4 regions of the Aquamicrobium sp. genome follow, and region 1 is predicted to be linked to each of the others. Evidence: predicted binding sites of a transcription regulator. Region 1 holds the regulator's gene; each other region holds the start of a gene.
The links. Region 1 encodes LexA, which represses DNA repair genes until DNA is damaged. Its sites were predicted from a motif close to TGTTCNNNNTGTGTTCNG; they were not measured.
Positions count from the first base shown of each region.

Region 2: a site for LexA is predicted at 3,126-3,143, ahead of M9945_RS09410 (sel1 repeat family protein). Genes of this name have one in related genera too.
Region 3: a site for LexA is predicted at 3,123-3,140, ahead of recA (recombinase RecA). Genes of this name have one in related genera too.
Region 4: a site for LexA is predicted at 2,860-2,877, ahead of M9945_RS07040 (PA0069 family radical SAM protein). Genes of this name have one in related genera too.

Region 1 covers NZ_JAMLIE010000002.1:223,857-231,442, reverse strand. Annotated here, with positions in the region: gene M9945_RS13680 (ABC transporter substrate-binding protein) at 1-819, opposite strand, end outside; gene M9945_RS13675 (ABC transporter ATP-binding protein) at 880-1,620, opposite strand; gene M9945_RS13670 (ABC transporter permease) at 1,617-2,468, opposite strand; gene M9945_RS13665 (hypothetical protein) at 2,481-2,786, opposite strand; partial or broken gene M9945_RS13660 (IS3 family transposase) at 2,769-3,939, shown strand; partial or broken gene M9945_RS13655 (Lrp/AsnC family transcriptional regulator) at 3,985-4,041, shown strand; gene M9945_RS13650 (Lrp/AsnC ligand binding domain-containing protein) at 4,123-4,365, shown strand; gene M9945_RS13645 (hypothetical protein) at 4,622-4,921, shown strand; gene lexA (transcriptional repressor LexA) at 5,013-5,729, shown strand; partial or broken gene M9945_RS13635 (glutamate--cysteine ligase) at 6,037-7,409, opposite strand; gene M9945_RS13630 (16S rRNA (uracil(1498)-N(3))-methyltransferase) at 7,526-7,586, opposite strand, start outside.
Region 2 covers NZ_JAMLIE010000001.1:1,885,018-1,892,603, reverse strand. Annotated here, with positions in the region: gene M9945_RS09425 (ATP-binding protein) at 7-1,068, shown strand; gene phoU (phosphate signaling complex protein PhoU) at 1,179-1,904, shown strand; gene M9945_RS09415 (YitT family protein) at 1,993-2,613, shown strand; gene M9945_RS09410 (sel1 repeat family protein) at 2,746-3,003, opposite strand; gene M9945_RS09405 (DUF2147 domain-containing protein) at 3,453-3,794, shown strand; gene M9945_RS09400 (glutathione S-transferase family protein) at 3,909-4,628, opposite strand; gene M9945_RS09395 (hypothetical protein) at 4,796-4,960, shown strand; gene M9945_RS09390 (hypothetical protein) at 4,973-5,167, shown strand; gene M9945_RS09385 (AMP nucleosidase) at 5,241-6,743, shown strand; gene M9945_RS09380 (endonuclease/exonuclease/phosphatase family protein) at 6,754-7,586, shown strand, end outside.
Region 3 covers NZ_JAMLIE010000007.1:1,041-8,626, forward strand. Annotated here, with positions in the region: gene alaS (alanine--tRNA ligase) at 1-1,734, opposite strand, end outside; gene recA (recombinase RecA) at 1,967-3,064, opposite strand; gene M9945_RS21985 (helix-turn-helix transcriptional regulator) at 3,253-4,245, opposite strand; gene rpoC (DNA-directed RNA polymerase subunit beta') at 4,517-7,586, opposite strand, start outside.
Region 4 covers NZ_JAMLIE010000001.1:1,430,385-1,437,970, forward strand. Annotated here, with positions in the region: gene M9945_RS07030 (cell wall hydrolase) at 1-528, opposite strand, end outside; gene M9945_RS07035 (ribonuclease HII) at 726-1,376, opposite strand; gene M9945_RS07040 (PA0069 family radical SAM protein) at 1,647-2,801, opposite strand; gene moaB (molybdenum cofactor biosynthesis protein B) at 2,980-3,540, opposite strand; gene M9945_RS07050 (4-(cytidine 5'-diphospho)-2-C-methyl-D-erythritol kinase) at 3,558-4,445, opposite strand; gene M9945_RS07055 (NfeD family protein) at 4,457-4,642, opposite strand; gene M9945_RS07060 (S49 family peptidase) at 4,736-5,596, opposite strand; gene M9945_RS07065 (tRNA1(Val) (adenine(37)-N6)-methyltransferase) at 5,671-6,453, opposite strand; gene M9945_RS07070 (DUF2007 domain-containing protein) at 6,450-6,686, opposite strand; gene M9945_RS07075 (polyprenyl synthetase family protein) at 6,892-7,586, shown strand, end outside.

The DNA.
Region 1 (7,586 bases):
CTCACGGGCCATCATTCTTGTTGCTTCAGCAACGTTCCGCTTGGCCCATTCAGATGCAGCCAGCAATACCGCGACGTAGTCGTCGACGAGATCTGGATGCTCGCGCAGAAGTCCGCCGCTCACCGTTAGCGTCTCGGGTTGCTCATTGTTGACCTTGAAGCGGTAGTCGTCATCCAAAGAAAGATTGTAGACCTCATGCGCGCCAAGCTGGTGCTTGAGCGACATTCCCCACGCGGAGTATGCGAAAATTGCATCAACCTCGCCACGAACCAGGGCAAGCGTTTCGGTCAGCGACAGACGGCTGAGCCGGGGCACCGAGGCCATGTTGTCCTTGTCGTTGGGGTCGGCTGCGACATAGCTGTCGGACCGTTCGAGGTATTTGATGTTAATGTCGTCGAGGGTCAGTCCGGAACGCGAAAGCGCATGTGTGACCCCCTGAAGCGCGATCGCCCGCCAGAAATCGATCTTGTGGTTCAATCGGAGCGGGATGCCGATCGTCGCGCCCTTGAGTGTCTGTCCGGGGGTGAGCGAAATGATGGCTTGGTATTGCGGCACCCACTGTAGCCCGATCAGCCTTGTATCCGCACCGGCCGCACGCGCCCATATGGCAGGCGCGTTGCCGCCCTGCCTGAACGAGTTCTCGAGGCGATGCGTGTAATGGGACTCACGTATTTCCTGCGAAGGATGCTGACGCAGCGAGCGGAACTCTACGTTCTTCCTGCCAAGGACATCGGCGATCCATCCCTGCTGGATCGCTATGCCGCTGGCTGCAGGAACAGGACAACGTGTGAACCATATCGTATCTGGGCGAACGTTCATGACTCTATCTCGTGGTTCCGATGTTGAAAGAGGCAGGCTGGGAGCCGGTCGCCCACGCTGTCAGGCCGACGCGAGCGCCTTGTGCGGCAGCAAGTCAGCAAGAATAATCTCCTTGAAGCGCTGGAACTCAGGAGACGTGCGAATACGGGGTTTCGGCAGATCGACGAGTATATCGCGGATGATGCTGGCGGGCGGACCGGCCATCACGACGATCCTGTCGGAAAGCGCTAGGGCCTCATCGACATCATGCGTGATAAGAAGAACGTTTGGGACGGCATCGCTAACGATTTCCAGCAGATGGTCCTGCATCTTGAGCCGGGTCAACGGATCGAGGGCACTGAACGGCTCGTCGAGCAACAGCAGCCGCGGCATGCCGACCAGCGCGCGCGCAAGTCCCACCCGCTGCGCCATGCCGCCCGATAACTCCTTAGGCAGCGCCTCGGCAAACTTGCTCAGGCCCACCTTGGCGATAATCGCTTCCACCGCGATTGCACGGCGGTCCTTGGCCCAGTCCCACACGCCCAGCTCGATGTTGCGACGCACAGTCAGCCACGGCATCAAGCGAGGATCCTGAAACGCGACTCCGATCTCCGGGCGGGGCCTGTCGATAACCTTGCCGTCGAGGCTGGCCTGGCCTCCAGTTGCGGTTTCAAGCCCGGCAAGCAGGCGCAATGCCGTGCTCTTTCCACAACCGGACGGGCCCAGAACAGTGGTGATGCGCTCTTTGTCGATCTGCAGGTCTATCGGACCTAACGCCTGAAAGCCGTTGAATTTCTTCACGAGGTCCTTCAGCTCGATCACGCGTCACCTCCTGATCTGGTATCCTGCCAGCTCAAAACGCGCCTGGAGATATAGGCCAGAAGCATGTCGGTCCCCTTGCCGCAGATCGCGAAGATGATCATGCACGCCATGACGATCTGGGGTCTGCCGGTCATCTCGCCATCGAGAAGCAAATAGCCGATGCCCGAGGAAGCCCCCATCATCTCGGCGGCGACCACGACGAGCCAAGCGATGCCCATCGACTGGCGAAGGCCGACGAAAAGATAAGGCAGGGCCGCCGGAAGCAGAATGCGACGGACCAGCTGGAAGTTGTTGAGCCTGTAAACCTGCCCCACCTCGATCAACCGCCTGTCAGCGTTGATGATTCCGGACATGAAGTTGAGATAGGTTGGAAAGAACGCCGACTTGGCTATCAGCGTGACCTTCGAGGTCTCCTCAATGCCGAACCAGAGGATGAACATCGGAATCCACGCAAGGCTGGGTACGGTGCGCAGAGCGTGGATCACCGGATCGATGAGTCGCCGCCAGAGGGGCGAATAACCTGTCAACGCACCAAGAATGATGGCAGCGGAAACGCCGTAGAAGAAGCCCAGGAACACGCGTTGGACGGAAATGCCGAGATGGCCCCAGATTCTGCCCGTCTGGAAGAAATTGACCAGCACGTCGAGCACGTCGAGCGGGGATGGCAGGAAGAGCGGGTTTATCCATCGCAGGCTGACCGCCAGCTGCCACAGGACGATCAAGCCGACGGGAAGCACGAAGGGGGTCAGGACTCGCTCCGCGCGCGTATACCACGGCGTGCCGGCAGGCATGTCTGTTGCGGCCGAAGTGCTCCTCCGGCCGCCTGCGGAACTAGCGTAAACGGTCATGCGCTTCCCCGGCTATTCAGCAACCTTGAACAGATCGTAAACGAGTAGCTCGTCAACGATCTTCTCGAGATCGGCATCGGCGGGAATGGTGCCGAAGTCCTTGTAGAGATTGCCCCAGTTCAGGAGGAGCTGCCGATCTTCCGGAATGACCGCCGGCCGGGAAATATCCGTACGGGTGATGACCGGACGGGCGATCTCCTCGCCGAGGCCGGACGATGCGGCATAGTCCGCGATTGGTCTGCCCCCTGAAAAGTGGCCCTCCCTGAAGTAGGCTATTGAGCCGTTGGAGAGGACTTTGGAATGCCCCAGAAGAAGCACAAGCCCGAAGAGATTGTCGCGAAGCTGCGCCAGGTCGATGTTTTGTTGTCACAAGGCCGCTCGGTTGGAGAAGCGGTTCGTTCGATCGGCGTGACGCAGTTTACGTATTACCGCTGGCGCAAGGAGTTCGGCGGTCTGAAGGGTGATCAGGTGAAGCGCCTCAGGAGCTTGAGAGGAGAACGACCGTCTGTAAGCAGTGTCGGACCTGACGCTCAACTGATCCTCAAAGAGGCTGCCTCGGGAAACTTCTAGAAGCCCCCTTCCCGTCGTCGTCTAGATTTGTGTCGATCATGTCATGGCGAAGTTCTGCGTGTCGGAGCGCTTCGCCTGCAAGGTTCTCGGCCAACACCGTTCGACCCAGCAAGGAAGCGGGAGTCTGCATGATGATGAGAGGCGCTGACTGCCCGACATCATCCGTCTGGCTTCCCGGTATGGCCGCTATGGCTATCGTCGGATCACCGCGAAGTTGCGGTCGGAGGGATGGACGGTCAGCGCCAAACGCGTCGGAAGTGACGCATCTGGCAGCAGGAGGGGCTGAAGGTTCCCCAGAAGCAACCGAAGAAAGGCCGGCTGTGGCTGAATGACGGATCGTGCATCCGGCTTCGGCCGGAGCATCCCAACCATGTCTGGTCCTATGACTTCGTCGAGGGCCGGACCCACGATGGCAGAAAGTTCCGCATGCTCAACATCATCGACGAGTTCACTCGGGAGTGCCTGGCAGTCGGATCGGTCGCAAGCTCAACTCGACCGACGTCATCGACGTTCTGTCGGACCTGTTCATCCTGCGCGGTGTGCCGGGCCATGTTCGTTCCGACAATGGTCCGGAGTTCATCGCCAAGGTCGTGCGGGAATGGATCGTGGCCGTCGGCGCAGAACCGCCTTCATCGAGCCGGGCAGCCCGTGGGAAAACGGCTACTGCGAAAGCTTCAGCTCGAAGCTCCGCGATGAACTGCTCAACGGTGAGATCTTCTACAGTCTCGCCGAAGCAAAGGTCATCATCGAGGCATGGAGACGCTACTACAACACCGAGCGGCCGCACTCATCGCTCGGATACAAGCCGCCGGCACCGGAGGCCATCATCTGGCCTCCACCGTCGCGCGGATCGACACCGCCATCGGCCCAGGTAATGGCCGACAAGCCGATCATGCATTAAGATTGAAACCGGACCACCCTATGGGGTCAGGCCACCGCACTAGCACAAGCTGTAGGCGCATCGCCGGCCTCCTGCTGGAGACGGATCAAATTGCTCGAAAGCAGAGGAGTTCTAGGAAAAACTGTCCGCTTGGTCGATCCGGAGAAAGTCAATAAGGGAATAACTGTTATATGTCAGATAAAAATGAAATCACACGACCATGAAGCGAGGACTAAATTTGAAGAATTTATCAATAATAGCACAAATGCTATAGAATGTTATTCTATATCTGGAGAATGGGATTATTTAATAATATTTATTCTTGAAAATATAAATGAATTTCATGATTTTCTCATGAATAATATTCTTCAACATAAATCTGTATATAATTCATCATCTCATTTTGCACTAAAGAGAGTAAAATACTCAACATCCATCCCGGTATAATTTTTTTTAGCCCGCTCACGAACGTCCGCGAACCAGCAGCGTATAGTGGCTACAGCAGCCATCGACAAAGCAGCGGCAGGCTTTCCGCACGCAGACCGACACGACGATGAATTTCCGCCCCGATCCATTCGCCGACGATTGCGCCGATCACGACTGTCAAGGCAGATCAGATCCGCGATGGCGATCTTGGGCTCCATGCCGTTGCCCAGCAGCAGCACCAGGATCGGCCTTCGCGACCACCGGAATCGTGTTGATCATGACCGCGATCGGAAAGAATGCCTCCTCGACGCTCTGGCGGTACGCAAAGGCCGTTGGATTCTTCACGCCGGTCGACTTCATGCGGGGGTTACAGTCCGGCGAACTCGTCCACATACCGCTTCAGGAACCGGGGCTGCGGCAGAGCGAGGTCGGCCTGCTCATCCATCGCGAACGGCAGAACTGGCCTACCGTCCGGACGGTCGCGGCGCATCTGATAACCGAGTTCACGACGGTCGCCACCGAAATCCGCGAGATCGCTGCGGCTGCGGAACGACGCAAGGCCGCTACCGTCCGCTGACCGCCTTATCGTATAAGTCCTTGCAGAACACAAAAGGAACAGATATAGATTGTTCCTGTTTTGTTTAGGATCGATTCCCGAAAGGGCCGGGATGCTCACGCGCAAGCAACACGAACTGCTCCTCTTTATCCATCAGCGGCTGAAGGAGACCGGGATTCCCCCCTCCTTCGACGAGATGAAGGAGGCGCTCGACCTTGCGTCCAAGTCGGGCATCCACCGCCTGATCACGGCGCTGGAGGAGCGCGGCTTCATCCGCCGCCTGCCGAACCGCGCCCGCGCGCTCGAGGTCCTGCGCCTGCCCGATTCGATCGCCCCCGGCCTTAACGCGGCGAAGAAGTTCTCGCCCAGCGTCATACAGGGCAGCCTCGGCCGCGCCGCCGCGCCCGCGCCGCGGGCGCCCACCGGGAACGACAATGACGGCGCCGCGCTGGTCGGCATCCCAGTCATGGGCCGTATCGCCGCCGGCGTTCCCATCGCCGCGATCCAGAACCAGACCCATTCCATCGGCGTCTCGCCCGACATGCTCGGCAGCGGCGAGCACTACGCGCTCGAGGTCAAGGGCGATTCGATGATCGAGGCCGGCATTCTCGACGGCGACACCGTCATCATCCGCAACTGCCAGACGGCGAGCCCGGGCGAGATCGTCGTCGCCCTGGTCGACGACGAGGAAGCCACGCTGAAGCGGTTCCGCCGCAAGGGCGACACCATCGCGCTGGAAGCTGCCAACCCGGCCTACGAGACGCGCATCTTCGGCCCCGACCGGGTCAAGGTACAGGGCAAGCTGGTCGGTTTGATCCGCCGCTACTGACGCCTCGCGCCCGAAGTGGGGCGGATCCGAACGGCCCTGATGGGTTTGGACCGGGATACCCCCGATGTCTTCGGGCCGGCATAGAGGTGCAATCCTCCTTGTTTGCCCGGCCCTCGCCTTTCTTCCGTGAACGGAAAAGAGAACCGGCCGCATGTTCACGCCGTTCTGCCACGCTTGCGATTAGCGAAAGCGGGGATGAGAACCCTCTACTCCCCGTTTACGGGGAGAAGGTGCCCGAAGGGCGGATGAGGGGCGGCGCGAGGGTCGAAGATCGCCCTCCTGCGGAGCGGACAAGACGCGAAACGCTTCAGTACGCGTATTCGAGAAAAGCGGGTTCGATCGAGCCGCCCCAGCGCGTCCGGTAGGCGTTGAGCATTTCTTCGGCGCTGGTCGTGCCGCGCGCCACCACCTCGTCGAGCGGGGCAAGGAAGCCGGTCTCGTCGCTGCCTTCGCCGTTGGTGCGCGCCCGCGCCGCCAGCCCCCGGCGCGAGATCGCCAGCGCCTCGCGCGCGATCTCGCGCAGCGTCGCGTTGCGGAACGGCGTGGCGAGCGCCTGCGCCGGGACGGCATCACGCATCGCCACCACCTCGGCGAACGTCCAGTCCTTCGTCAGCGCCTCGGCCTCGTCGAGCGCGGCTGCGTCGTAGAGCAGCCCGACCCAGAACGCCGGCAGGGCGCAGATGCGCCGCCACGGCCCGCCGTCGGCGCCGCGCATCTCGAGGAATCGCTTGAGCCGCACGTCGGGAAACAGCGTCGAAAGGTGGTTGGCCCAGTCGCCCATGGTCGGCAGGCCGTCGCTCACCTCGCCCCGCAGCGCGCCGTTCATGAACTGGCGGAAGGTGACGTGAGTGGCATCGAAATAGCGCCCGTCGCGGATGATGAAGTACATCGGCACGTCGAGCGCCCATTCGACATAGTCGGCGAAGCCGAACCGGGGCGAGAAGCAGAATTCGAGAACGCCCGAGCGCTGGTTGTCGGTGTCGCGCCAGATGTCGCCGCGCCAGCTTGCAGGCCGTTCGGCCGCCCCTCGGTGAAGGGTGAGTTGGCGAACAGCGCCGTCGCCAGCGGCTGCAGCTTGAGCGACACCTGCATCTTGCGCCGCATGTCGGCTTCCGAGGAGAAGTCGAGATTCACCTGGATGGTGCAGGTGCGGTACATCATGTCCAGCCCCCGGCTGCCGACCTTCGGCATGTAGGCGGTCATGATGTCGTAGCGCGATTTCGGCATGCGCGGGGTCTCGGCAAGCGTCCATTTCGGGCTGCCGCCGAGGCCGAGGAAGCGGATGCCGAGCGGCTCGGCGACCTCGCGCAGCTGCGCGAGATGGGCGTTGCCCTCGCGGCAGGTCTGGTGCAGCGTCTCCACCGGCGCGCCGGACAGCTCGAACTGCCCGCCCGGCTCGAGGCTGATCGCCCCCTGCCCCGTCGGCTCCACGAGGCCGATGACGTTGCCGGCGTCGATGATCGGCTCCCAGCCGAGCAGGCCCTGCATGCCCTCAAGCAGCGCCCTGATGCCGTTCGGTCCCTCATAGGGAACCGGCCGGTTGCCGTCGACATAGAACGGGAACTTCTCGTGCTCGGTGCCGATGCGCCATGCGTCCTTCGGCTTGCAGCCGGCGGCGAGATAGGAGACGAGCTCGTCCACCCCTTCGATCGGGCTGAAATCGGTGGTGTCGCGCGCCATGGTCGTGTCCTCGCCCTGCCTCCGCGCCGCCTTGCCGGCGGCCGCGCGCGAGTGTTGAGCGGAACTCGCCGCCGCGATCAAGCGAAAAATCCTGACAAGCTGTTCAATGGGGCCGATCAGCCGGCCTGATCGCGCCAGTCGCCCAGCGTCGCCTGCACCAGCGCCAGCGCCGCCACC
Region 2 (7,586 bases), on a different contig from region 1:
TGAAGCATGCCGCACGTGCAGTTCCAGTATGACGACGAGGCGCTCGACCGGCTGTCGGCGCGCGACCTCGCCGCGGCGGTGCCCGACCCGATCGTGATGGTCGATGCGAGGGGCGCGGTCCGCTACGTCAACGAGGCGGCGATCTCGTTCTTCGGGCCGATCCCGCAGGGCACGATCCTGACGCACAGGTTCCGCACGCCGGACATGCAGCGGCTGATGGACGCCGCCCTGCGGGAAGGACGCGCCGGGGCCATCGACTATGGCGAGCGCGTGCCGATGGAGCGGGCGTTCCGCATCTTCGCCACGCCGCTCGGCGCGGGCAGCGGCCTTTACATGATCCACTTCAAGGACCAGAGCGAGACGCGCCGCATCGACCGCATGCGCGCCGACTTCATCGCCAATGCCAGCCACGAGCTGCGCACGCCGCTCGCCTCGATCTCGGGCTTCATCGAGACGCTGCGTGGGCCGGCGCGCAACGACGAGAAGGCGCGCGAGAGCTTCCTTGCGATCATGCAGACGCAGACCTCGCGCATGGCGCGGCTGATCGACGACCTGCTCACGCTGTCGCGCATCGAGATGAAGCCGCATCTGCCCTCGCGCGAGAAGCTCGACCTCGTCGACACCATCGCCAGCGTCGTCGACTCGCTCGGCTATCTCGCCGCCGAATACGGCGTCGAGGTCGTGTTCGCCCGCCCGCCCGGACCGATGCTCGTCTCGGGCAGCCGCGACGAGTTGATCCAGGTCTTCGTCAACCTTCTCGAGAACGCCTGCAAATACGGGCAGGCGGGCGGACGCGTCGACATCACGATCGAGCGCGTCGAGGAAGGCCCCAACCCGGAAATCGCCACCACCTTCCGCGACTACGGGCCGGGCATCGCCGAGGAGCACATTCCGCGCATCACCGAGCGCTTCTACCGCATCGACGCCGAGAAGAGCCGGGTGAAGAACGGCACCGGCCTCGGCCTCGCCATCGTCAAGCACATCCTGACCCGCCACGAGGGCCGGCTGACCGTGCGCTCGCGCCCCGGCGAAGGCGCGGCCTTCACCGTCTACCTGCCGGAGCCGTGATGCCCGTTCCATGGGGCATTCCCAAGGGCATTCCTGAGGGGCGTTCTTGTTCCTGTCATGCGGGCGGCCTATGATTCCAGCGTCAAAACCGCTTCGGGCCAATGCGAATCATGAACACCCGCCACATCGTTACCGCCTATGACGAGGAACTGGCCGTTCTCGGCAACCGCATCGCCGCCATGGGCGGCCATGCCGAGCGCATGGTCGACGAGGCGGTGGCGGCGCTGATCAACGACGACACGGCACTGGCGCGCAAGGTCATCGCCGACGACGTGGTGCTCGATGAGGGCGAGCGCTGGATCGACGACTACGCGATCGTGCTCATCGCCCGCCGTCAGCCGATGGCCGACGACCTGCGCGAGATCATCGGCGCGGTCCGCATCTCGGCCGATCTCGAACGGGTCGGCGATCTCGGCAAGAACATCGCCAAGCGCGTGGTGGCCATCGCCGAGGCGGGCCAGCCGGTGCAGCTGTTCCGCGGCATCGAGGCGCTGGCGACGCTGGCGCTGACGCAACTGAAGCAGGTGCTCGACATCTACGCCTCGCGCTCCATCGATTCCATCGCCTTCATGCGCGACCGCGACGGCGAGATCGACGCCATGTACACCTCGCTGTTCCGCGAGCTCCTGACCTACATGATGGAAGACCCGCGCAACATCTCGCCCTGCACGCACCTGCTGTTCTGCGCCAAGAACATCGAGCGTATCGGCGACCACGCCACCAACATCGCCGAGACGGTCTACCACATGGTCACGGGCGAGCAGCTGCCGCTCGAACGGCCGAAGGAAGACAAGAGCCACCGGGTGACGATGCCCGCCATCGGCGAAACCGCCTGACTGCCGGATAGCCGGCCTCCCATACGGCTTGCACGGCGCGGGAAAAGCGCGCACATGCTGCATCGCGGCAACAGCGAGGCAGCCCGTCGTGACGCAGGCGCAATTTCCGCCCTCCTCTCCCCACCGGCCCTACGAGGACGCGCTGGCGCTGCTCGTCGGCACGGCGCTCGTTGCCCTCGGCCTCACGATCTATGCGCAGGCGACGCTGCTGACCGGCAGCACGGCCGGGCTGGCGCTTCTCGTCCAGTATGCCAGCGGCCTGCCCTTCGCGCCGGTGTTCTTCGTCCTCAACCTGCCGTTCTACGTGCTGGCGCTGATGCAAATGGGCTGGAAGTTCACGCTGCGGACCTTCTGTGCCGTGCTGCTGGTGTCGCTGCTCGCCAGCCAGACGGGACACTGGATCGGCTTCTCGCGGCTCGACCCGCTCTATGCGGCACTGATCGGCGGCACGATCATCGGCGTCGGCCTCTTGATCCTGTTCCGCCATCGCGCCAGCCTCGGCGGGGTCAACATCCTCGTCCTCTTCCTTCAGGAGCGGTTCGGCCTGCGCGCCGGCTATGTCCAGCTCGGCATCGACGCGGCGATCCTGCTCGGCGGCCTGTTCGTGGTGCCGGCAGAGAAGGTGGCGCTGTCGCTCCTCGGCGCGCTCGCCATCAACCTCGTCCTCGCGCTCAACCACCGGCCCGGGCGCTATGTCGGCGTAAGCTGAATATGGAAAGGCCGCGCCGGCTGTTTCCTCCGGTCGCGGCCTTTTCGCCCCTGTGAAGTCGCGGCGGTTGTTCCGCCTTGTCGCCTTCCCTGTGTAATTCCGTCGTCGTAATCCGTCGTCCGGCAGCCCGGCTCAGTGAACCGTCATCCACTCGCGCGCCTCGCGCAGGGCCTTGGCGATCTCCGGCTTGCTCATCGTCGCCGAGAGCTCGGCCCTGAGTTCCGCGGCCCGTGCAGAGCCCTTGATCGCGGCAATGTTGAACCACTTGTGCGCGGCGATCAGGTCGACGTCGCAGTCGCGGCCGGTTGCGTACATCATGCCCAGCTCGAACAGGATTTCCGCCTGGGCGTTGGCGCCGATGCCGGCGTCGTGCATTTCGAAACGAGCCATTTTCACATCCCCTGTTTCAGTCCCGAGAGCCGTTGTTTCGGCCTGTCCGGTCGTTGCCGTCTATGGGTCTAAGAATGGCGGGGAGCCTTGAATCCGTCGTTAAATGGCGTGCTTAATTTGAAGAAAACAAAATTAAAACAAGAGGTAAATCCCGAAATTCATTAACGATGCAAGCGCGCGGATTCCAAGGGATTCGAAGAAAATGCAGATAAAATCCGCACTGACCGCGGCAAGACTCCGCTAACCACGCAAAAGACTGGCATCGGCACGAAACAAGCCGGGAATGACCCGTCGGGGATCGATACGCCATCAGCGGGCAGCCATCGCCCCGGCTGTGCAGGCCCTGCATGAGGGGGCTTTCGCGCCGCCGCATTCCGGATTACGCTTACGTTTTCGTAAACGCAGCTTCGGCCCCTGCGAAGCGTCAACCGGGCCGACTGGAGGAGACTATGCTTCGTTCGATCATGCTGGCCACCGCAGCGATGGCGATGATGGCCGGATCGGCCTACGCCGACAATATCGTCGGCAACTGGAAAACCGACAGCGGCGAGACCGCGCAGATCGCCGCCGCCGGCAGCGGTTTCTCGATCACGCTGCGCACCGGCAAGCACAAGGGCAAGCGCATCGGCCAGATGAGCAGCGCCGGCAACGGCAAGTACAAGGGCACGATCACCGACCCCGCCGACGACAAGACCTATTCGGGCAACGCCACGCTCAAGGGCAACAGCCTCGCCATGCAAGGCTGCGTCGCGGTGGTCTTCTGCAAGACGCAGAACTGGAAGCGGCAGTAGGAAAAGAGCGAATAGGGAGTAGCGAATAGCGAATAGCAGATAGCCAACGGGACAGTGCCGGCGTTTCGGTCGGCCCCCTATTCGCTATTCGCTACTCCCTATTCGCTTTCCTCTTCACCTCGCCTTCTGGCCGAACAGCACCTTTTGCGCTTCCTTGTCGTCGGCGAGGTTCTTCCGGTGCTCGTTGCCGACGGCGCAGCCGCGTTCCACCGCGGGGCGCGCGAGGACCGTCTCGAACCAGCGCTTCAGGTTGGGGAAGTCGTCGAGGTCCTGGCCCTGGTTCCTGTAGGGCTTGACCCAGCCGATGCAGGCTATGTCGGCGATGGAATAGTCGCCGGCGAGATAGTCGCGCTCGGCGAGGCGCCGGTTCATCACCCCGTAGAGCCGGTTGACCTCGTTGGTGTAGCGCTCGATGGCGTAGGGAACCTTCTCTGGCGCATATTGCCGGAAATGATGCGCCTGCCCGGCCATCGGCCCCAGCCCGCCCATCTGCCAGAACAGCCACTGGTCGACCTCGACGCGGGACCGCTCGTCCGCCGGATAGAAACGGCCGAACTTGCGGCCGAGATATTGCAGGATCGCGCCCGACTCGAAGACCGAGATGGGTGAGCGGCCCCATTTTCCGTCGGAGGAGGGCCCTTCGGGATCGATGATCGCCGGCATGCGGTTGTTGGGCGCGATCTTCAGGAAGGACGGCTCGAATTGCTCGCCCGCGCCGATATTGACGTATTTCACCTCATACGGGACGGCGAGTTCCTCCAGCATGATGCTGATCTTCCAGCCGTTCGGGGTCGGCCAGTAGTAGAGCTCGATGGGGGCGGTCTGGGCGGTCATGCGGTGTCTCCATTGCTCCGGCGAGCAAAGCACAGCCGCACGGCAAGCGCCAATGAAACCGGCTTAAGCTCCTGTTAAGGTCATTGAACCGCACATGAACGGTCCTCTCAGCCATGGTTCAGCCACGCTCGGGCATCCTTTCGCCATAAACGAAGGAGACCGACCCGATGCTCGCCCGCCGCTTCACCATCGTGTGCCTGCTCATCAGCATCTTCGGCATGGGACTGTCGGTCCTCGTCGCCGAGAAGAGCCGCACCGGCCGCGACCATGGCGTCGTCTACCAGTTCTGCGACACGACCTTCGCCGGCTGCGCGACCGGCCTGCGGCGCTGAGGAGGCCATATCATGACACGCCGCACCCACACCCGCTCCGACATCGCCGCCGCCCTGCCCCGCTTCGCCTTCCTGATGGCGGCGCTGTTCGCCCCGCTCATGGCGATGCAGTCGGTCCAGGCCGGCGCCGACAGCCTCATCGAGGACAACCGCAAGCTCGCCAGCGGCGCAGGGATCGTGCTCGTCGTCGGCCTGCAGCGCGGGTAAGCGCTTCGTCAGGGGCGCGGTCGGGACGCCGGCCGCCCCTCGAAACATCGGCGGCAACCCATTATGATGGGCCATGGAAAAGCGAATCCGCCACGACGCCATCGAGACGATCTCGACGCCCGAGCCGTTTCCCCGCCAGAGCTTCACCAACGCCGGCGAGGCGGTGGCGGCGCTGAAGGGCCTTTACGCGCGCAACACCGGGTTCCTGCGCGATGCGTTCGCCGCGCTGGCCGACGGGGTGGACCGGCAGGAACGCTACCGCGCCTTCTATCCCGAGATCGGCATCGCCACCGCCTCGTTCAGCCGCATCGATTCCCGCCTCGCCTACGGCCACCTGCCGGAGCCCGGCCGCTACGCCACCACCATCACCCGGCCGGACCTGTTCGAGAGCTACCTTCAGGACCAGTTGCGGCTCCTCATCCGCAACCACGGCGTGCCGGTGACGGTGGGTGAATCGGAAACGCCGATCCCGCTGCACTTCGCCTTCCTCGAGGGCACCTATGTCGACGCCGCGATGGCGGACAGCATCACGCGGCCGCTGCGCGACCTGTTCGACGTGCCGGACTTGAACGGCACCGACGACCAGATCGCCAACGGCACCTACGAGCCGGTGCCGGGCGAGGCCATGCCGCTCGGCCCCTTCACCGCCCAGCGCATCGACTATTCGCTTCATCGGCTGTCGCACTACACCGCGACCAGCCCGCACCATTTCCAGAATTACGTGCTGTTCACCAACTACCAGTTCTACATCGACGAGTTCTGCGCCCATGCGCGCGGCCTGATGGCCGGGGGCGGCGGCGGATACGACGCCTTCGTCGAGCCCGGCAACCTCGTCACCCGCGCCGGCGACAACGAGCCCTCGGATGGCGCGGTGCCGCCGCGCATGCCGCAGATGCCGGCCTATCACCTGACGAAGGCCGGCCATGCCGGCATCACCATGGTCAATATCGGCGTCGGCCCCTCCAACGCCAAGACCATCACCGACCACATCGCGGTGCTCCGGCCCCATGCCTGGCTGATGCTTGGCCATTGCGCCGGCCTGCGCAACACGCAGGCGCTGGGCGACTACGTGCTGGCGCACGCCTATGTGCGCGAGGACCACGTTCTCGACGACGACCTGCCGGTGTGGGTGCCGATCCCGGCGCTGGCCGAGATCCAGGTGGCCTTGCAGGAGGCGGTGGCCGAGGTGACCGGGCTCGACGGCTACGACCTGAAGCGCATCATGCGCACCGGCACCGTCGCCACCATCGACAACCGCAACTGGGAGCTGCGCGACCAGCGCGGGCCGGTGCAGCGGCTGTCGCAGAGCCGCGCCATCGCGCTCGACATGGAATCGGCGACCATCGCCGCCAACGGCTTCCGCTTCCGTGTGCCCTACGGCACGCTGCTATGCGTCTCCGACAAGCCGCTGCACGGCGAGCTCAAGCTGCCGGGCATGGCCAGCGACTTCTACAAGCGGCAGGTGGCGCAGCACCTCACCATCGGCATAAGGGCGCTGGAGAAGTTGGCCGCGATGCCGACCGAGCGGCTGCATTCGCGCAAGCTGCGCAGCTTCTCCGAAACCGCGTTCCAGTAGGGCAGAGGGCGTGAACCCGGATCCGCAGCATCCCCGGCGCGGCGCGCTGGCTCTCCGGCTCCTCGCGCTCGCCGCCGTTGCCGGCCTCGGGGCGGCGCTGACCTTCGGCTATCTCGGCCGGCTGCATTTCGCCTTCGATTCGTTCTCGCATCTGCGGCTGCATTTCGCCGCGCTGCTCCTCCTGCTCGTGCCGGCGCTCGCTGCCCTGCGCTTTCGCGCCGAGGCGCTGTTCGCGCTGGCGCTCGGCCTCGCCGCGCCGATCCAGACGGTTCTCTTTCCTCCCGGCGTCGAGATTGCCGAGGCCGAGGCCGGCCGCGCCACCTACCGGCTGATGCACCTCAATTTGCGCTACGACAACGCCACGCCCGAGGCGTTCCTTTCGCTGGTCGGCCGCACGCGGCCGGACGCGATCACCCTGACCGAGGTATCGGAGCCGTGGGCGGCAAGGCTTGCGCTGATCGAGGCGGCCTATCCCTACCGGATCGTCTGCGAGCGCCCGACCTTCATCGGCGGGGCGGCGATCCTGTCGCGGCGGCCGTTCGTCGAGGGCTCGCCCCCCTCCTGCGGCAATCGCGGCGCGTTCGCCCATGCCAGCGTCGATTTCGGCGGGCGGGGGATCGAGATCGTCGCGCTGCACATGGGCTGGCCGTGGCCGTTCGAGCAGCCGTGGCAGATCCCGCGGCTGGAGCCGCTGCTGGGCGAGGTCGGCGAGAGCGCCATCATCGCCGGCGACCTCAACGCGGTGCCGTGGAGCCACGCAGCACGCCGCCTCGCCGCGGCCGCCGATGCGCGCATCCTGCGCGGCGCCGGTCCGACATGGCTCGACCGGCGGCTGCCGGCGGC
Region 3 (7,586 bases), on a different contig from region 1:
AAGTGTCTCGCGCAGCGCCTCGTGGAGAAGATGCGTCGCCGAATGGTTGGCGCGCACCTTGCCGCGGCGCTGGTGGTCTACCTCGAGCTCGACCTCGGCGCGAAGCCCGGCCTCGCCGTAAACGACCTTACCGAGATGGACGAACAGCCCGTCGGCCTTCTTCTGCGTGTCGGTGACCACGATCTCGAAGCCGTCGCCGCGGATCGTGCCGGTGTCGCCGACCTGGCCGCCCGATTCGCCGTAGAACGGCGTCTGGTTGACCACAACCGCGACCTCGGACCCTTCGGCGGCCGTATCGACGGGCTTGCCGTCGCGCACCATTGCCGTGATCACGCCTTCCGCCTTTTCCGTCGCGTAGCCGAGGAACTCGGTGGCGCCGAGCCGGTCGCGCAATTCGTACCAGACGGTTTCCGTGGCCGCCTCGCCGGAGCCGGCCCAGCTGGCGCGGGCCTCGGCCTTCTGCCGCTCCATGGCGTCGGTGAAGCCGGCGATGTCGACCGAGATGCTGCGCTGGCGCAGCGCATCCTGCGTCAGGTCGAGCGGGAAGCCGTAGGTGTCGTAGAGCTTGAAGGCGGTCTCGCCGTCGAGGCGGGCGCCCTCGCCCATGCCTTCCGTCGCGTCGGAAAGCAGGCCGAGGCCGCGGGCGAGCGTCTTGCGGAAACGGGTCTCCTCGAGCTTCAGCGTCTCGGTGATCAGCGCCTCGCCGCGCACCAGCTCCGGATAGGCCCGGCCCATCTCGCGCACCAGCGCGGGAACCAGGCGCCACATCAGCGGCTCGGCCGCGCCGAGCAACTGGGCATGGCGCATGGCGCGGCGCATGATGCGGCGCAGGACATAGCCCCTGCCCTCGTTCGACGGCAGGACGCCGTCGGCGATCAGGAACGAGGAGGCGCGCAGATGGTCGGCGATGACGCGGTGGCTCGCCCGGTTCTTGCCCTCGGCGGGAACGCCGGTCGCCTCCACCGAGGCGCGGATCAGAGCCTTGAACAGGTCGATGTCGTAATTGTCGTGCTCGCCCTGGAGGACGGCGGCGATGCGCTCCAGCCCCATGCCGGTGTCGATGGAGGGGCGCGGCAGGTCGACGCGCTCCTCCTTCGTCAGCTGCTCGTACTGCATGAAGACGAGGTTCCAGATCTCGATGAAGCGGTCGCCGTCCTCGTCCGGGCTGCCGGGAGGGCCGCCGGCGATGCCTTCGCCGTGGTCGTAGAAGATCTCGGAGCAAGGGCCGCACGGGCCGGTATCGCCCATCGCCCAGAAATTGTCGCTGGTCGGGATGCGGATGATGCGCTCGTCGGGCAGGCCGGCGATCGACTTCCAGTAGCCGGCGGCCTCGTCGTCGGTGTGGTAGACGGTGACGAGGAGGCGGTCCTTCGCCAGCCCGAACTCCTTGGTGATCAGGTTCCAGGCGAGCTCGATGGCGCGGTCCTTGAAATAGTCGCCGAACGAGAAGTTGCCGAGCATCTCGAAGAAGGTGTGATGGCGCGCGGTGTAGCCGACATTGTCGAGGTCGTTGTGCTTGCCGCCGGCGCGGACGCATTTCTGCGCGGTCACGGCCCGGCTGTAGGGGCGCTGCTCGAGCCCGGTGAAGACGTTCTTGAACTGCACCATGCCGGCATTGGTGAACATCAGGGTCGGGTCGTTGCGCGGCACCAGCGGGCTGGAGGCAACGATCTCGTGCCCGCTCCGGGCAAAGTAGTCGAGGAAAGCCGACCGTATCTCGTTGACGCCACTCATGCCAAAAGCCTTTTGAGAAGGAGCCGCAAGGCTCCGCAAGACAGGGAAATCCAGCACGGCTTTTAGCGTCGAGCCATGCGGCTGTCCAGAAAGGTGGCGCGCGAAAGCGTGCGGCTTTCCACTTTCGGCGGAAGGACGCGATTGCCGCGATCGGGCGGGCAGCCGGCTCACGGCGATCGCGCCCGGCCGAGGGCCGTCCCGATCAAGGAAAGGGTCGCAGGCGCCGGCAGGCCTACATGCCGGACGCCTCGTCGATGTCGGACCCGTCCTGATCGCCGGGGCCGCCGTTCTCGAGGAAGCGGTCGGCGATCAGGCCGGCATTCTGGCGCAGCGCCAGCTCGATCTCGGCCGCGGTGTCGGGATTGTCGCGCAGGAACTGCTTGGCGTTCTCGCGCCCCTGCCCGAGGCGCTGGGAATTGTAGGAGAACCACGCGCCCGACTTCTCGACCACGCCGGCCTTGACGCCGAGATCGACCAGCTCGCCGGTCTTCGAGACGCCCTCGCCATACATGATGTCGAACTCGACCTGCTTGAAGGGCGGCGCGAGCTTGTTCTTGACCACCTTGACGCGGGTCTGGTTGCCGACGACCTCGTCGCGGTCCTTGACCGCGCCGATGCGGCGGATGTCGAGCCGGACCGAGGCGTAGAACTTCAGCGCGTTGCCGCCGGTGGTGGTCTCGGGCGAGCCGAACATGACGCCGATCTTCATGCGGATCTGGTTGATGAAGATGACCATGCAGTTCGAGCGCGAGATCGAGGCGGTAAGCTTGCGCAGCGCCTGGCTCATCAGCCGGGCCTGAAGGCCGGGCAGCGAGTCACCCATCTCGCCCTCGATCTCGGCGCGCGGGGTCAGCGCCGCCACGGAGTCGACGACGAGGACGTCGATCGCGCCGGAGCGGACCAGCGTGTCGCAGATCTCCAGCGCCTGCTCGCCGGTGTCGGGCTGCGAGATCAGGAGGTTCTCCAGATCGACGCCGAGCTTGCGGGCATAGACGGGGTCGAGCGCGTGCTCGGCATCGACGAAGGCGCAGATGCCGCCCTTCTTCTGCGCCTCGGCCACGGTGTGCAGGGCGAGCGTCGTCTTGCCGGAGCTCTCGGGGCCGTAAATCTCGACGATGCGCCCCTTGGGGAGACCGCCGACGCCCAGCGCGATGTCGAGGCCGAGAGAGCCGGTCGAAACCGTCTCGATCTCGACGACCTGCTCGTTGGCGCCCAGCCGCATGATCGAGCCCTTGCCGAAAGAGCGCTCGATCTGGGCCAGCGCCGCATCCAGAGCCTTTGATTTGTCCACCGAACTGCCCTCAACAAGCCGCAACGTATTCTGTGACATGATAGCTTACCCCTTGATCGTCAGCGAAGCCGGGTCTTTCCGGTGTCCCTGTCTTTTTTGTACCTTTTTTGTTCTGTTTTTGCAAGAGAGCTAACCTACTGATATATCTTTACAATATCATTTTGTTCTCTTTTTGTATTGCGGCTTTTCACGCCTGAAGCGCCGAAAGCACGCAGGAGGAAACGCGGCTAATCCGCGGCGAGTCGCGAGACGAGCGCGATCAGCTGGCCCTGCCGGTGGGTGCCGGTCTTCTGGAATACGATCTTGGCGCGCTGGCGCACCGTTCCCTCCGAAAGGCGCAGGATCTCGGCCGCTTCCGCCAGCGATCGCCCGTTGGCGAGGATCTCGCACAGGCGGGTCTCGGCGGCGCTGAGGCCGAATGCGAGCTTGAGGCTGCCGGGGTCGAGGCGAAGCGCGGGACCGACCAGAGGCTCGATCACGACGAGCGCCTGCGGGCGCGGGCGCACCAGGAGAGGAAGGCTGGGTCCGCCGAATTCGGGCGCGCGGGTAACGCTGATGCGCACGACGTGCCCGCCCGGGGCGAAGGTCGCCCTGTCGTACGATTTGTGCGAGCCGGAAAGCAGGCGGGCGACGGTTTCCTCCAGCCAGCGCTGCGCCGCCGGGTCGCGCAGGGCGAGGACGTCGCCGAGGCCGGTGATGAGATCGCCGCGGACCATGGCGATCGCGGCGGCGGAGTTCGCCTCGCCGATGCGCCGCCCGGCGTCGACGAGCAGGGCCGGAGCATCGATCCGCTCGATGAGAGGGCCGAGGCGCTTGCTGCGCTCCAGCCCGTGGCGCAGCAGCGCCGCGTTGCGCACGGCGCCGGCAAGGCCGTCCTTTATGCGCCGCAGGATGTCCTCGGTGAAGCGGTCGGCGTAGTGGGCCTGATCGAGCGCGTAGTGCCAGCCGACGAGGATGGTGTTTTTGCGGTCGACATCGAGGCGCAGGCCGCAGGCCGCCTTCAGGTGCTCCTGCTCGTCCAGCCAGTCGGCGTAGAATTCGCTGTCGCGGAACGAGGAGGACGGGCAGTCCCGTTCCGAGAGGCTGATCCGCCCGGCGGGGACGGTCTCCCAATAGGCCATCCATGGATTGATGGCGGCGTAATAGTCGATGTAGGAGGCGGCGTGGGACGGGTCTATCCCCTCCCCGAAAGCGGCGTTCACCGCGGCGTGACGGGTCATGTCGACATTGATGATGATCGGGGCCGATCCCGGCAGTGCCTCGTGAAGACGAAGGCAGACCTCGTCCCAGGAACTGCGCCCCCATCCGATCTCGTCGAGAAGATGGCGGATATCGTAGGCCGCGTTCGCCGCATTCCGTCCCAGAATGACACGCTCCCCCTCTGCTATCCGCTTCGAGGCTAGCAGATGAGGGCTCGTCGCGGCCAGCGGAAAAGCGAAAGGCCGCCGGCGACCAGCCGGCGGCCTTTCCCGTTCGGTTTGCGGCCCGCGCCTATTCGGCGGGGTCGGCCGTCATGTCGGCGAGCACGGGCGCGGCCATCTCCGCGCCGGTCGACTTGCGGCGCTCGTCGAGGATCATCTCGTCGCGGGCCGTCGCGATGCGGCGGATCTGGGTCATGGTGCCGCCCGTGCCGGCCGGGATGAGGCGGCCGACGATGACGTTTTCCTTGAGACCCTGCAGGCCGTCAGTCTTGCCGGCGATCGCAGCCTCCGTGAGAACCTTGGTGGTCTCCTGGAAGGACGCGGCCGAGATGAACGACGGGGTCTGCAGCGATGCCTTGGTGATGCCGAGGAGGACCGGATCGCCGTATGCCGGCTTCTTGCCTTCCTCGATCAGGCTGTCGTTGACGTCTTCCAGCTCGATACGGTCGACATTGTCGCCGACGATGTAGGTCGAGTCGCCGGCATCCGTGATCTCGACCTTCTGCAGCATCTGGCGAACGATCACCTCGATGTGCTTGTCGTTGATCACAACGCCCTGCAGTCGGTAGACTTCCTGGATTTCGTTCACGAGGTAGGAAGCGAGTGCTTCCACGCCCTTGATCGCCAGGATGTCGTGCGGCGCCGGGTTGCCGTCGAGGATGTAGTCACCCTTTTCGATGTAGTCGCCGTCCTGAAGGTGGAAGGGCTTGCCCTTCGGGATCAGGTACTCGACCGGCTCGACACCGTCTTCCGCCGGCTCGATCATCACGCGACGCTTGTTCTTGTAGTCGCGGCCAAAGCGAACCGTGCCATCGATCTCTGCGATGACGGCGTGGTCCTTCGGACGGCGGGCTTCGAACAGTTCGGCAACGCGCGGCAGACCACCGGTGATGTCCTTGGTCTTGGCGCTTTCCAGCGGCGAGCGGGCAAGAACGTCACCCTGGGAGACCTTCTGGCCCGGCTCGACCGAGAGGATCGCGTCGACCGAGAGCATGAAGCGCGCGTCGCTGCCCTTGGCGAGCTTGAAGGGCTTGCCCTTGTCGTCGAGGACGGTGATCGCCGGCTTCAGGTCCGACCCGCGCGGGGTCGAGCGCCAGTCGATGACCTCGCGCTTGGTGATGCCGGTCGATTCGTCGGTCGTCTCCTGCACCGAGATGCCGTCGACCAGATCCTCGAACGCCACCTTGCCGCCGACCTCGGTGAGGATCGGACGGGTGTAGGGGTCCCACTCGGCGAGACGCTGGCCGCGCTTCACCTTGTCGCCATCATCGACGAAGATCTTCGAACCGTAGGCGACGCGCTGCGAGGACCGTTCCACGCCGCGCTCGTCGAGAATGGTGACCGCCATGTTGCGGCCCATCGCGACGAGGTTACCGTCGGAGTTGCGCAGCATGTTGCGGTTCTTCATCTGCACCGTGCCTTCATACGATGCTTCCAGGAACGACTGGTCGACCACGGTCGCCGTGCCGCCAAGGTGGAAGGTACGCATGGTGAGCTGGGTGCCCGGCTCGCCGATCGACTGTGCCGCGATGACGCCCACGGCTTCGCCCATGTTGACGGGCGTGCCGCGTGCAAGGTCGCGACCGTAGCAGACGCCGCAGACCCCGGTCTGGATTTCGCAGGTCAGTGCCGAGCGGATGCGGATCGACTGGATACCGGCCTTCTCGATCTCGACGACGTCGGGCTCGAGGATCATCTTGCCGGCATCGACAATGCGCGCGCCGGTGACCGGATGGTCGATATCGTCGAGCGCGGTACGGCCGAGCACGCGGGTGCCGATCGACGCCACGACCTGACCGGCATCGACGATGGCGGTCATGGTGAGGCCGGTTTCGGTGCCGCAATCGACATGCGTGACGATGCAGTCCTGCGCGACGTCGACGAGACGACGGGTCAGGTAACCGGAGTTCGCGGTCTTCAGTGCGGTGTCTGCCAGACCCTTGCGGGCGCCGTGCGTCGAGTTGAAGTACTCGTTCACGGTCAGGCCTTCCTTGAAGTTCGAGATGATCGGCGTTTCGATGATCTCGCCCGACGGCTTGGCCATGAGGCCGCGCATGCCGCCCAGCTGGCGCATCTGGTTCGGAGAACCACGGGCGCCCGAGTGGGACATCATGTAGATCGCGTTCATCGGCTTCTGGCGACCGGTTTCCGGGTCGAACTCGACGGCCTTGATTCGGGCCATCATGTCCTCGGCAACCTTTTCGGTGGCCTTGCCCCAGGCATCGACGACCTTGTTGTACTTTTCGCCCTGGGTGATCAGGCCGTCATTGTACTGCTGCTCGTATTCCTTGACGAGGTTTTCGGTATCACCGACGATCTTCGCCTTGGTTTCCGGAATGATCATGTCGTCCTTGCCGAACGAAATGCCGGCGCGGCAGGCATGGGCAAAGCCGAGCTGCATGATGCGGTCGCAGAAGATGACCGTGTCCTTCTGACCGCAGTGACGGTAGACCGTGTCGATCATCTTGGAGATGTTCTTCTTGGTCATTTCCTGGTTGCAGGTCTCGAACGGCACGTTGACGTTCTTCGGAAGAAGTTCGCCGATGATCATGCGGCCGGGCGTCGTCTCATAGATCTTCGAGACCAGCTTGCCGTCGGCATCCATGGTCTTGAAGCGGCCACGGATCTTGGCGTGCAGGGTGACGACCTTGTTCTCGAGCGCATGGTGCAGTTCGCCCATGTCGGAGAAGGCCATGCCTTCGCCCGGCTCGTTCTGGTTCATGATCGCCAGATAGTAGAGGCCGAGAACCATGTCCTGCGACGGAACGATGATCGGTGCGCCGTTCGCCGGATGCAGGATGTTGTTCGTCGACATCATCAGCACGCGTGCTTCCAGCTGGGCTTCCAGCGAAAGCGGAACGTGAACGGCCATCTGGTCGCCGTCGAAGTCGGCGTTGAAGGCCGTGCAGACGAGCGGGTGCAGCTGGATGGCCTTGCCTTCGACCAGGATCGGTTCGAAGGCCTGGATGCCCAGGCGGTGCAGCGTCGGTGCGCGGTTCAGGAGAACCGGATGTTCGCGGATGACCTCGTCGAGGATATCCCAGACCTCGGGCTTTTCCTTTTCAACCAGCTTCTTGGCCTGCTTGACGGTCGAGGAGAAACCCTTGGCGTCGAGGCGGGCGTAGATAAACGGCTTGAAC
Region 4 (7,586 bases), on a different contig from region 1:
GAAAGCGGGAACGCCGGAGGCGTCCGTCCCGTCCTCGCGGACGTGGAAGGCAGCGGCGATCTCGATTTCCTTGCCCTTGATCTGCGGCCGGGCGAAAGCCATCGCCATGCCCGGCTGGCTTTCGGGGGTCTTGATCATGCTGGTGCGCTGGAACACCGAGCCGGCATTGAACGATTTGGGCGGCGCGACGGGAACGACGTTGACGATGCGGCCGCGCTTCTCGGCGCGGTTGATGCGGGTTTCGTCGGGCGTCTCGCTGGCCTCGGCCTTGCCGCGCAGCGCGACGGCGCCGAGGCCGGGGGCGACGAGCCCGCTGCCCGACACCGAGGCCGTGGTCATGGAATCGACGAACGGCATCTCGGCGCTGTGGACCGAGCCGGCCACCGACTTCTCGACGAAGCCGCTCCACCGCGCCGCGCTCCTTTCCGTGCCGGAAACGAAGCTGGCCATGTCCTGGAACGCCGCCGGAGTGGGCGAGCCGAGCAGAATGCCGAGGCCGATGACGATGGGAGCGGCGGAAGAACGCATGAGTCCGGCGATGTCTCGCCGGCGCAGGACAACTCGACGCAACACGAACACTCTCCAGAAAACGCGACTTCGTCTGATGAGCGGCGATAATGCGGCATTAACCTTGAGAGAACCTTAACGTGGACCCGACTTGCCCATTGATTTCATTAAGGGATTTTTAACAAGGCGATCAGCGTGCCCTTCGCCGGCGCGCTTGCCTATCTACGGAATGGGGCGAAGGAGAGACGGTGAAGGCGCGGCGCCGGGCCGTGCTCGCCGATGGCGGAACGGTGGCGGGCGGTGGCGTAGCCCATGTGGATCTCGAAGCCGTAGCGGCCGTCGCAGCCGCCGGCATGCGCCATCATGCGGTCGCGCATCACCTTGGCGACGATCGAGGCGGCGGCGATGGAGAGCGAGCGGGCATCGCCCTTGACGACGGCGCGACCCTCGCAGGCAAGGCCGGGCGGCACGTCGCGGCCGTCGGCGAGCACCATCAGCGGCCGTGCCGACAGGCATGCCACGGCCCGGCGCATGGCCTCGAGGCTCGCCTTGCGGATGTCGCCGGCGTCGATGGAGCCGGCGCACAGCGAGGCGAAGGAAACCGCCCTCGCGCGGGCGAGGATGTCGGCGAACGCCGACTCGCGTGCCGCGGCGTCGAGGCGCTTGGAATCGTCGAGCCCCTCGGGGATGTCGTCGGGGTCGAGAATGACAGCCGCCGCCGCCACCGGCCCGGCGAGCGGTCCGCGCCCGGCTTCGTCGGTGCCGGCCACCGGCCAGAACCCGTCCCGCCGGGCCGCCTTCTCCAGGGAAAAGTCGGGCCTGATCGGGAGGTCGAAAAGAAGGGGAGAATCGGGACGCGCGCGAGACATGGTGCGGCGATGCTCGCATCGGTCCCGATTCTCCGCAAGCCTTCCCGTTCCTGGGGCGGGGCAGGGAAGGCGTGCCGTCCGGCTCATGGGGACAGGAAGGCCGGACGGAACTGTATAAAGAACGCGCGAGGCTGCATGGGAGGCGCGGCCGCGCCCCGCTTCCGGCCCCGCGCCGGTGTCGAGTCGCGGGGCGAAGGTTCCGTCGGCTCCCCGCGCTTCAAGCTGTCGTCCTCCCTTCTTTCCTCATGGCCGCGTCGCTTCCGGGCCGTGCTAGAACAGCATCAGCTGCTCGCCCGCCCGGGCGACCGGCTTGAACAGATCGTTGCGCAGCCGCCGGCGCTCGACATTGAGGCCGAGGCGCTTGGCTGCGATCTCGAAGCGGCGGCCGATCTGCCAGGCATAGGGGCCGGTGCCCTTCATCCGCTTGCCCCATTCCGCGTCGTAGTCCTTGCCGCCGCGCATGGAGCGGATCAGCGACATGACGTGGCGGTAGCGGTCGGGATAGTTGCGCAGCAGCCAGTCCTTGAAGACGGCGCTCACCTCCAGCGGCAGCCGCAGGATGATGTAGCCCGCCTCGCGCGCGCCGGCGGCATGGCCCGAATCGAGGATGCGCTCGATCTCCTGATCGTTGACCGCCGGAACGATGGGCGACACCAGCACCGAGACGGGGATGCCGGCCTCGCTGAGGGCCTGGATCGCCTCCAGCCGCTTCGGCGGCGTCGAGGCGCGCGGCTCCATGGTGCGCGCTAGCGCCGGGTCGAGCGTGGTGACCGACAGCGCCACCTTGGCGAGGCGCTTCTCGGCCATGCGCGACAAGATGTCGATGTCGCGCGTCACCAGCGCCGATTTGGTGACGATGCCGACCGGGTGGTTGTGCGCCTCCAGCACTTCGAGGAGCTCGCGCATGATGCGCCATTGCCGCTCGATCGGCTGATAGGGGTCGGTGTTGGTGCCGATGGCGATGGTGCGGGCCTCGTAGCCGGGCCTGGCCAGCTCGCGCTCCAGGAGGCGCGGCGCGTCCGGCTTGGCGAACAGCCGCGATTCGAAATCCAGCCCCGGCGACAGGCCCATATAGGCGTGGGTCGGCCGCGCGAAGCAGTAGATGCAGCCATGCTCGCAGCCGCGATAGGGGTTGATCGAGCGGTCGAAGCCGATGTCGGGCGAATCGTTGCGGGTGATGATGGTGCGCGGGCGCTCCACCTGCACCTCGGTCTTGAAGGCCGGCAGCTCCTCGAGATTGTTCCAGCCGTCGTCGAACACATGGCGCGAGGTCGGCTCGTAGCGGCCGGACGGGTTGACGCCCGCGCCGCGCCCGCGGCGGCGCTCGAAATCGACGCGCACGCCGCTTTCCTCGACCATGGCGTTGGCGAGCGCCGCGCCGCCGCCGGAAAAAGCGGCCATGTCGGCCTGTCTGATCGGTTCCATCCTCGGTCTCCACGGGTCTGCGGGCGACTCTTCGATGAAATTATTCCTAACGAGAAATCAGAACAAAGCAAGAACTTTTTGCGAGGAGGAATACGGTGACGTCAGGGCACGCGCCGGCGAAGGAGTCATAACATTATGAAATTCAAGGAAAAATTCAGGGAACGCCCGCGGGAAGGGCTCAGCCGGATCGCGCCGCGCCGCGCTTCAGGTGCTCGTCCAGCCGCGGCATGATCTCGACGAAGTTGCACGGCCGGCGGCGATAGTCGAACTGCTGCTCGAGGATGTGATCCCAAGCGTCGCGGCAGGCGCCGGGCGAGCCGGGCAGGCCGAAGACGAAGGTGGCGCCGATGGTGCCGGCCGTCGCCCGCGACTGGATCGTCGAGGTGCCGATCTTGTCGTAGGAGATGCGGTGGAAGACCTGCGAGAAGCCGTCCATGCGCTTGTCGAACAGCGGCTCCAGCGCCTCGGGCGTCACGTCGCGGCCGGTGAAGCCGGTGCCGCCGGTGGTGAGGACGGCGTCGATGGCCGGATCGTCGGCCCAGCGGCGGACGACGGCGCGGATCGCCTCGACCTCGTCGGTGACGATCTCGCGCGCCGCCAGCCGGTGGCCGGCCTTCTCGATGCGCTCAGTGAGGGTCTGGCCGGACTTGTCGTCGGCGAGCGTGCGGGTGTCGGAGACGGTCAGCACCGCGAAGCCCACGGGCAGGAACGGGCGGTCGTCGTCGCTGTGATGGCCCATGGCGGTCGGGTCTCGCTTCAGATGGTTCTCGTCGCGCGAACATACCATGACGGCTGCCCGGCGGCGATGGCGGCGGCGGCCCGCGCGGCATCCTGTCGCGACGGGTAAAGGCCGAAGCACGTCGCGCCCGATCCAGACATGCGGGCGAGCGCCGCCCCGCTCTGCCTGAGCGCGGCGAGGCAGGAGGCGATGGCCGGGGCTATCGAGACGGCCGGCGCTTCGAGATCGTTGCGCGCGGCGGCGAGCCATTCGACGAGGATGGAAAAATCCGGCCGCGCGGGCAAGGGAGCGAGTGGCGGGTTGGCGCGGTTCGCCAAGGCCGTGAACACGGCGGGCGTCGCCACCGCGACGCCGGGATTGACGAGGACCATGTCGAGCCCCGGCAGGCCGTCGACCGGCGCGAGCGCCTCGCCGACTCCTCGGGCGCGCAGCGTGTGCGCGGCAAGGCACATCGGCAGGTCCGCGCCGAGCGGCAGGGCGATGGTGGCGAGGTCGCCGGCGGAAAGGGAAAGGCCCCACAGCCGGGCGAGCGCGCGCAAGGTCGCGGCCGCGTCGCTGGAGCCGCCGCCGATGCCGGACGCGGCCGGCAAGGCCTTGTCGAGCTCGATCCGGACCGGCCGTGCGCTTGCGCCGGCGACGCCGCGCAGGAGGTCGCGCGCCCTGAGGACGAGATTCGCGCCGTCGGCGGGGATGTCGGCGGCGAAGGGCCCGGTGACGGCGAAGCCGTCGCTGCCGGCGTCGGCAGCGCGGATGCGGTCGCCTGTTTCCGTGAAGACCACAAGCGTGTCGAGAAGGTGGTAGCCGTCGGCGCGCCGCCCGGTGACATGCAGCGCAAGGTTCACCTTGGCCGGCGCGTGCTCGCCGGTCGCGCCGGGCTCCGTCGCATTGGCCGTATCGGGGGCCATTTCGGAGGCGATCAGTCCTTGGTCAGGTGGTATTCGCCGGTGACGGGGTCCTTGACCAGCGTCCCCTGCGCGCCGGCGCGCTGCTCGGCTTCGGTCCGCCGCGCCCGCGCGGTGACGCGCTCGGCCTCGCGCAGGAAGGAGCGGTATCCGACCCAGGCGGCGACGCCGAGGACCGCGAAGAAGATGAGCTGAGGCACGTTCCTGTCCTCCATGCGTGAGGCCGGCAAGGGTGAAGCGATTATCCTGCCGACAAATCTAGAGCGTTTTTGCCTGTCGTCAAAGCCTTGCCGTCAAAGTCCAAGCCGCGCCCACAGCGCGCGCTCCTGTGCGGTGTCGGCCAGCCCGTCGGCGGCCGCGGCCGCCCTTTCGGCCCCGCCGCGCATGCTTGAAAGCCCGAGCCTGCGGCTGAAGAAGCCGCGCGGGGCGGAGACGAGCTGGAGCTTCGTCTTCTCGCCGTAGCGTTCCTTGAGGAACGAGCGCATGTCGCCGAGCGCGTCGATGAGGCCGAGCTCCAGCCCTTTTTTCCCGGTCCAGAACAGGCCGGTATAGAGGTCGGGATCGTCGGCGAGCTTTGCCCCGCGCCGCTCCTTGACCATATCGATGAAGGTGTCGTGGATTTCGAGCTGAAGCGTCTTCAGCCGCTCAACGTCCGCCTTCTTCTCCGGCTGGAACGGGTCGAGGATCGCCTTGTTCTGCCCCGCCGTGTGGACGCGGCGCTCGACGCCGATCTTCTTGATCAGTTCCTGGAAGCCGAAGCCCGAGGAGACGACGCCGATCGAGCCGACGATGGAGGAGGGGTCGGCGACGATCTCGTCCCCGGCCAGCGCGATCATGTAGCCGCCCGAGGCGGCGGCGTCCTCGACGAAGACGATGACGCGCTTGTTCTTCTCCTCGGCGAGGTCGCGGATGCGCTTGTAGATCAGCCGCGACTGCACCGGCGAGCCGCCGGGCGAGTTGATCGAGATCGCCACCGCCGGCGCGTCCTTGAACGCGAACGCCTTCTCGATCACCCCCGCGGTCGTCGCCAGCGACAGGCTGGGGCGGAACTGGTTGCCGCCGGCCATGATCGCGCCGTGCAGGCGGATGACGGGAATGGTGACGGCGTTCGGGCGCAGCGAGGCGGGAAGCAGGCGGTTGAGGAAGCGTTTCACGGCGGGCGGGTCTCCATCAGGTGCGCCTCCGCATGTAGGCGTTCGCGCCCGCCGCGCAATGGCGAATGCGCCGTTCAGCGCGCGAAAAGCGCGGCGCGGCCGTTGATCGCCGCCTCGGCGGCCGGCGTGAAGCCGTTTTCCTCGCCATGCAGGACGAGCGGCGCGTCGAGCACGAGCGCCGCCCGCGAGCCCCGCACGGCGCGCACGATGACGCGGATCGCCGGCGTGCCGGCGCGCGGGTGGACGGGCAGGATGCGCGCGGCCCCGAAGCGGCCGCCGAGCGCCGTGAGGATGCCCTGAAGCGATTGCGGGCGCGCGATCAGCGCGACCGTGCCGCGCGGCTTCAGGATCGCGCTCGCGGTGCGCAGCCAGCCCTCGAACAGCCCGTCCTCCATCACATGCGCGGCACGGCGCAGCGCGTCGGGCGAGGCACGGTCCGACGCTTCGTTGAAGGGCGGGTTCATCACCACGGCATCGAACGAGGTGTCAGCGAGGCCGGATTCGCGCCGCGCCCTGCCGGTCAGTGTCACGTCGGCGGCGAGGAGGTCCACCCGCCCGGCGAAGGCGGCGTTGGCCTCGTGGGCGAGGGTCAGCCGGGCATGCGCCAGCATCCGCGCTTCCCGTTCGACGAGGACGATGCGCGCGGCCGGGCAGCGCGCGGCGACGGCGAGGCCCGCCGCCCCGGCCCCGGCACCGAGATCGGCCAGACGCCCGTCGAAACCGTCCGGCACCGCGGCGGCGAGCAGCATGGCGTCGAGCCCGGCGCGGTGGCCTTCCTGCGGCTGCACCAGCACGAAGCGGCCGCGGTGGAAGGCGTCGACCGAGGGCGCCGCGTCTTCGCTGCCGGCGGCGCTCATTCGCTTTTGATTTCGCCCCTGATCTCGTCCGCGATGCCGGCGTCGGCGAACAGGCGGCGCGCCTCGTCGGCGTCCGCCTCGGCCACCATCACCCGGCGCGGCAGGATGCCGATCGAGCCCTCGATCACGCTCATGTTGTTGTCGGCGACGAAGAAGCCGATCCCGGCATCGCGCAGCAGGGCCTCGACGAAGGAGATGAGGACGGCGTCGTTGGTGCGAAGAAGCTCGATCATGCCGTAAAGGGTTTCAGGTTGCGCCGGCGATGTAAATCCCCGGGTAAATCCCCGGCGGCGGCGGCCGTTCCCGCCGGTGTTTCCGCTAGGTAAACGGTGTATTTTGCGCCAATTCGCCCCTTGCCGCCATGGGTGTGTCTGCCTAGAGTCCGCCGTCGGCATGGCCGGCGGGGCGGGTATCCGGGTTGGCATCAAGGAGTTTCCGGTGGGCGTTGTGGTCGAAATCGAGGATGGAAAGCGTGCGAAGGCGTCCATAGAGGCGTTGATCGCGCTGACGCGGACCGACATGGGACGCGTCAACGAACTGATCCTGTCCAAGGCCGGCTCCGACGTCGAGATGATCCCCGAGGTCGCCAACCACCTGATCTCGTCGGGCGGCAAGCGCCTCAGGCCCATGCTGACGCTGGCCGCCGCCCAGATGTTCGGCTATCGCGGCGACGGCCACGTCAAGCTCGCCACCAGCGTCGAGTTCATGCACACGGCGACGCTGCTCCACGACGACGTGGTCGACGAGAGCGACCTGCGCCGCGGCAAGCGCACGGCGCGCATGATCTGGGGCAACCAGGCGAGCGTGCTCGTCGGCGATTTCCTGCTCGGCCAGGCCTTCCGCATGATGGTCGACGTCGGCTCGTTGGAGGCGCTCGACGTCCTCTCCTCCGCCGCCTCGGTCATCGCCGAGGGCGAGGTGATGCAGCTCGGCGTCGCCAAGAACCTGGAGACCACCGAGGACGACTACCTCGCCGTCATCAAGGCCAAGACTGCGGCGCTGTTTTCCGCCGCCGCCGAGGTCGGGCCGATCATCGCCGACGCCGGCAAGGCGGAGCGCGCCGCGCTGCGCTCCTACGGCGTCAATCTCGGCCTCGCCTTCCAGCTCATCGACGACGCGCTCGATTACGGCGG